2 linked regions of the Synechococcus sp. PCC 7335 genome follow. The protein of the gene in region 1 interacts with the protein of each later gene in a pairwise test. Links are inferred from orthologs where the notes say so. Each region holds a gene or a part of one and is shown in the gene's direction. Other genes may lie near its edges.

The links.
Region 2: the proteins of rlmN (region 1) and ftsZ interact in binary tests that used the Escherichia coli proteins (3 or more experiments, as listed by UniProt). The link is inferred for Synechococcus sp. PCC 7335 from one-to-one orthologs.

The regions. Positions count from the first base shown.
Region 1 is NZ_DS989904.1:2,045,509-2,048,762, reverse strand. Bases 170-3,097 are described here. They hold rlmN (23S rRNA (adenine(2503)-C(2))-methyltransferase RlmN), read left to right. Parts: upstream 170-1,038; coding sequence 1,039-2,157; downstream 2,158-3,097. Other genes in these bases: S7335_RS08960 (ChaN family lipoprotein), read right to left, coding at 2,197-3,097; S7335_RS08970 (SPFH domain-containing protein), read left to right, coding at 232-1,020. In the rest of the region: more of S7335_RS08960, read right to left, coding at 3,098-3,168.
Region 2 is NZ_DS989904.1:1,072,864-1,076,022, forward strand. What follows is about bases 252-3,084. They hold ftsZ (cell division protein FtsZ), read left to right. Parts: upstream 252-965; coding sequence 966-2,204; downstream 2,205-3,084. Other genes in these bases: S7335_RS04810 (cell division protein FtsQ/DivIB), read left to right, coding at 252-564; thiD (bifunctional hydroxymethylpyrimidine kinase/phosphomethylpyrimidine kinase), read left to right, coding at 2,201-3,013; S7335_RS04825 (hypothetical protein), read right to left, coding at 3,001-3,084. Also shown: more of S7335_RS04810, read left to right, coding at 1-251; more of S7335_RS04825, read right to left, coding at 3,085-3,159. UniProt on the Escherichia coli protein: Essential cell division protein that forms a contractile ring structure (Z ring) at the future cell division site. The regulation of the ring assembly controls the timing and the location of cell division.

The DNA.
Region 1 (3,254 bases):
CCCACCTAACTGACAGAATAGGCATACAGCCCCACTTGACTATGCGCTCAACTTTGTCTCGGTAGGCTTACTATGCCCGCTTTTTGTGAGCTGATTTCAACAGATGCTTAGCAGATCGTCAAAAGATCGCTGTAGGTCCCTTCGCGAGAAATCTCACATATTCAAGCGATAGGGATATACTTTCTTAATCAAACGTGCTACTCAAAGAGCACACTTGTAGAGTCTTCACTCATGGTTTCGTCAATTCTGGCCATTCTTTCTTTTCTGATCGCTGGATACACTGTTAGTTCAGTACGAATCATTAAAGAAGGCAATGCAGCCCTAGTAGAACGATTGGGCAAATACAATCGTAAGCTTGGCCCTGGGGTGAATATAATTGTGCCGGTAGTAGAATCTGTGGTGCTAGAAGATTCTCTGCGAGAACAGACCCTTGATATTGAGCCACAAAGGGCCATCACTAAAGACAGCGTAAACCTAGAAGTCGATGCCATTATCTACTGGCGAATCTATGACCTAGAGCGGACTTACTATGCGATCGAGGATGTCGAGTTCGCGATGAGCGAGCTAGTCACCACAACGCTGCGCTCTGAAGTCGGTAAGATGGATTTTCAAAGCCTATTCTCATCTCGCGATAGGATCAACCGTGCCTTGCTAAGGGAACTCGATCAAGCAACCGAGCCTTGGGGTTTGAAAGTCAATCGGGTCGAGATTCAAAAGCTAGATCCGCCGCAGAACGTGCTCGATGCCATGCAAAAAGAGCGAGCAGCTATCTACGAGAAGAATGCCAAGATCTCTGAAGCACAGGCGGACGTTGAGTCGATGCGTTTGCTCTCTGAGGCGATCGCCAACACTGGTAACGGTAAAGAAGTCTTGCACTATCTATTAGCTCAACGCTACGTCGCAGCTAACCAAAAGATTGGGGAAAGTGACAATTCCAAAGTGCTATTTATGGACCCCAGGGCGCTGACTGAAGGGCTAGTCGATCTAATGAATGACGGCGACGTTAGAATCAAAGAATAAAAGCAAGATAGGAACCCAATGTTAGCAGCGACTACAGAGCCTCAGCTTGAATCAAAATCTGATAATGCAAGATCGGATGATGACTCGCCCCAAGAGATAGCCGTAGTACCGCTGTTGGGCCGCTCTATTGAAGCTTTAACTGAATGGGTGATACAGCATGGGCAGCCTGCATACCGGGGCAAACAGTTACATCAGTGGATTTATCAGAAGGGAATTCGCTCATTAGACGAGGTAACGGTCTTTTCAAAAAAATGGCGCGCTGAGGTAAGCGGCTTTCCAGTAGGGCGATCACATATTCACCACCGCTCCGAATCGCCTGATGGCACTATCAAATACCTGCTTAGGCTTAGAGATGGGCTGATTATAGAAGCGGTCGGCATCCCGTCTGATAAGCGTCTGACTGTCTGCGTCTCTTCGCAGATCGGCTGTCCGATGGGCTGTGACTTTTGCGCGACGGGAAAAGGTGGCTTTACACGCAACCTAGAAACCTATGAGATTGTCGATCAGGTACTAACGGTTCAAGAAGACTTCCAGCGGCGGGTGAGCAACATTGTCTTTATGGGCATGGGTGAGCCTTTGCTGAATACGGAGGCGGTGATCGGTGCGGTGCGATCACTCAACCAAGATATCGGCATCGGTCAGCGGATGATGACTGTATCGACGGTAGGCATTCCAGGCCATATTCGCAGGTTAGCCGAACAGCAAATGCAGATTACCCTCGCCGTCAGTTTGCACGCTAGCAACCAGGCACTACGCACTCGGCTAATTCCTAGCGCTAAGCAGTATCCCCTTTCAGCGCTGCTAGACGAGTGCCGAGACTATGTCAAGATGACGGGTCGCCGAGTCACGTTTGAGTATATTTTGCTAGCTGATTTGAACGATCGCTCAGAACACGCCGCAGAGCTGGCCTCAGAACTACGCGGCTTTCAAAGTCATGTGAATCTGATTCCGTACAACCCAATCAGCGAAGTGGACTACCAGCGCCCTAGCAGAGCAAGAGTCGAAGGCTTTACCCAGCAGCTCAAAGATAAAGGAATTGCCGTTAGCGTTCGCTATTCTCGTGGCTTAGAAAAAGACGCCGCTTGTGGTCAGTTGCGAGCATCAAAAGCCGCAGAGACGATTTCGACTGCTTCTTAGTCTCTAGCTCTATTTCCTAGTCCTGACCGCCAGCGCTATCTAGGGCGTGATCCAAACGAAATCGGTAAAGTTAGGCGTCGTGGGTTGATCAACCGTACTTAGCCGAACGCTAGCCTGATCAATCTCGGGAAGGCGACGCTCTACGCGGCTAGGAATGCCGTAATCAAAGGCGATATGGCCTTCACCTGCTAAGACAACCATCTGCCGCTCAGGCTCTTTTTCTAGCTGCATGACGACACTCTCAGCCATTGTTTCATCCCACAGTACTTGCGCTGCAAAAAAATTCTCAAAGTTGAGACTGCTGCCATGACCATGAGCGCCAAAGACCTGGGCAACAGAAGCTCGATACGCTTCATTAGTGGTATCGAGCTCAGCAATCGGTGGAACGTACTTCAGCAGATTTTCATCTAAACTTTCTAACCCTTCGCGGGCAACTTGTCTAGTCGCTTCTGTCGGTGTGTTTAATGCAATCACCGGAATTTGGTTATCTTTGGCATAGCGAACAATCGGCGCATAGAACTCCCAATCAAAGCCCCAACGGGTTTCGTATTCGCTCTGCTCTACTAGCTCTGCTTCAGTAATGTCGCCAGCTAGGTAGTCATCTAGAGCGGACTGGAAAGGGCGCTGAAACATTTCTAGACCGATAGCGATCGCATTCGTTTGATCTAGCGCTTGGATGATGTTGAGTTGAGCGATGTGATCGGCCCTGCTATCGTGGGTTTCTGCAAGGTAGATGACTTGGGAAGAGGCGATCGCCTCTAATACATCAGCGTTAGCAGAGTCTGTCTCAATACCCGGTTCATTTTGAGTGATCGCCTCTTCCTGTGAAAGCGGTGAAGCATTCTCTTCCATTCCACTTCCCAGCGCAGTAGCGTTCTGCCCATTCGTACAGGCTAAAGACAAAGCTGCTAGCGTCAGCCCCAACCGCAGGCAGACTTTGGAGGGCCAGTGTGCAGAGAGATTGGAAAGAGTGGAATTCTTTGATGCGGAATTCTTTGATACAGATGACATAGAAGGCTACAAGCAGACTGCTCTAAAGAGCAACTTTCTGAAATTACACATGTGCTTTTTGAGGTATATCCATCCTATATCAAGCA
Region 2 (3,159 bases), 970 kb from region 1 along the record:
GATAAGCTAGCACAAACATTAATTGAGCAAGCTGCGATCGAATCAGCAAGGGTGAGTCGACGGCTGCTCCCACCGGGTCTTCATGTACAGATTACAGAACGCCAGCCCGTAGCGATCGCCCTTCCCAGCCAAGCCCAGCCTCTGCCATCCGTTCCTAATCAACCTTTTCAAGAACCTGGCTTGATTGACGCTCAAGGTTACTGGATGCCGCGCGACAGCTTTTCTAAGCTAGGCGCAGAAATCGCGATCCCCACTTTTACAGTTGAAGGAATGCGCCCTGGCTATGCCGGCACCTGGCAAGTGATTTATCATGAAATTCAGCGTAGCCCTGTTAAGATCACAGCAATCAATTGGAGTGATCCAAACAATCTAATTTTGCGCAGTGAGCTAGGCTTGGTGCATATTGGTGCGTATGGGGATCATTTTGCAGCACAGCTAGCGGCATTAGATCAGCTGCGATCGCTCAGCCAAAAAGTCGATCTAGAGCAAGTAGCCTTCATTGATCTCAAGGACCCCAAAAATCCTGTCATCGAAACCTTACAAGCGGCCGGTCAATCCTTGTAGTACTGCCGAACGCAGCTAGGTTAGGACAACGTTTGGCTTTTTAAGCAAGTTCCTTTATAGTTGACTCAATTCGGTGCGGAGAAAGAAAAGTCAGTCGAGCGCTATTCCTAATTTCTTGATGGGTTAGAGTTGCGCTGACCCAAATTGACCATTTCATACTTATGCTTAAGTTCGTTGATTCTTAGCTATCTAGCTCTATAAACTTTTCCTGAAGGAAACAACCCAACGAGATTGCTAGGTAAAGAGACCATAAAAGGCAGCCGAGAGGTAACGGCTAATGACGTTGGCACTCTTAAAACTCTGTTGTATCAGTCGGTTTCTCTTAGTTAACTTGTACTCTATTCCTTGAGTTAACTCTATCCTCTACTTATACACGTTAGACAAACATATCAGCTCGCCCTATGAATAACGCATCCCTTCACACAGATTCTTATGCGAACGATGGGTCAGGTGTACAATCAGTTACTGCAGCTAGTAATGGCAGTGCGCTGTCAGCGGAAGAGCCGATGAACGGAGATATAGTACCAAGCAGCGTTGCAAGAATTAAGGTGATCGGTGTCGGTGGCGGTGGCTGTAATGCTGTGAACCGGATGATAGACACTGGGTTGGTAGGTATTGAGTTTTGGACGGTAAATACCGATGCTCAGGCACTGACCTATTCAAGCACAACGAATGCAATGCAGCTTGGGCAGAAGCTCACTAGAGGTCTAGGCGCTGGCGGTAATCCCTCTATTGGACAAAAAGCGGCAGAAGAATCTCGCGATGAAATCTTTCAAGCTTTAGAGGGATCAGACCTAGTCTTTATTACCGCAGGCATGGGCGGGGGAACCGGTACCGGGGCCGCTCCGGTCGTGGCTGAGTGTGCGAAAGAAGCGGGTGCTTTGACTGTGGGCGTGATTACTCGCCCGTTCACGTTTGAAGGTCGGCGGCGAACGTCTCAAGCAGACAGCGGCATCGCGGCACTGCAAGCTTGTGTTGATACCTTAATCATTATTCCAAACGATAAGCTGCTGTCTGTGATTTCTGAGCAAACACCAGTGCAAGAAGCGTTTCGAGTGGCTGATGATATTTTGAGGCAGGGCGTTCAAGGCATTTCAGACATCATTACTATCTCTGGTCTAGTTAACGTCGATTTTGCCGATGTGAGAGCAGTGATGGCTGATGCCGGCTCGGCGCTGATGGGAATTGGCGTAGGCTCTGGTAAATCTAGAGCTAGAGAGGCCGCGATCGCAGCGACCTCCTCCCCACTGCTAGAAACCTCTATCAACGGTGCAGGGGGCGTCGTCTTTAATATCACAGGCGGAAACGATCTGACCCTACATGAAGTCAACCAGGCCGCTGAGATTATCTATGAGTCGGTAGATCCCAATGCAAATATCATCTTTGGGGCGGTGATCGATGACCGCTTGCAAGGTGAGGTTCGAATCACAGTGATCGCCACAGGCTTTAGTATGGAGAGTCGCAGCATTCCTTCTATGGCTAGCTCCAAGGTAACACCAATGGATCGCACGTCGGGCCTCTCTCTAGAAGAATCTAGTTTGCCCCTAAAAGAGGAATCGACCGAAGAAGTGAAGACTCCACCAGTAATTTCACCCAATCTAGATATTCCTGATTTCTTACAGCGTCGTCGTAATCGATGAGTGCGATCCCGGTTGCCCTAACAATCGCAGGTTCTGATAGCGGTGGCGGCGCAGGTATCCAGGCTGACTTACGTACGTTCTCGTTTCATCGAGTTCATGGGACTAGCGCACTGACTTGTGTGACCGCTCAAAATACAATGGGCGTTAGTCGCGTGGATGCGTTGGCACCTGAGGCTGTGATTGCTCAGATCACGGCAGTTGTTAGCGATATGGGTGTGCAAGCAGCTAAGACGGGGATGCTGCTAAATCAGGAGATCATCGAGGCAGTAGCCAAGTATCTGAAGGCACAGCCAGTTGAACAGCTAGTGGTTGATCCAGTAATGGTTTCACGAGCTGGAGCTAAGCTGGTTGATGACGGTGCGATCGCCGCGCTGATAAATCAACTGTTACCCTTAGCGACCGTCTTGACTCCAAATCGCTACGAAGCTCAAATCTTAGCGGCTATGCAAATTGATACGCTAGCCGATATGCAGTTGGCTGCTAAAAAAATTCATGATCTCGGCTCGAAGACTGTGGTAGTCAAAGGAGGTGGCTTCGAGAACGAGCTGCGCGGGATAGATGTTTGGTTCGATGGTCAGCAATTAGAGACTTTGACTACTGAGCTAGTGAATACGAAGAATACGCATGGAACTGGATGTACCCTTTCTAGTGCGATCGCAGCTAATCTTGCCAAAGGGAAATTGCCCTTCACCGCTGTAGTTGAAGCCAAACACTACGTCACACAGGCGCTAAGACACGCACTCTCGATCGGCCGTGGCCAAGGACCGGTAGGACATTTTTATCCACTACTAAGTAGTCACGATTCTTGATCACTAGGCCAAATTGACTCCCAGTCACGGCAGCTATCAGTTTCTGGCCCATAGGGATGCATTGCACAGACCATCATTTCATCGCCGTACACTGTCCCATGATAGTTGCGGCAGCCTACGCAGGTCGGATGGTTTTGTAGCCAAGG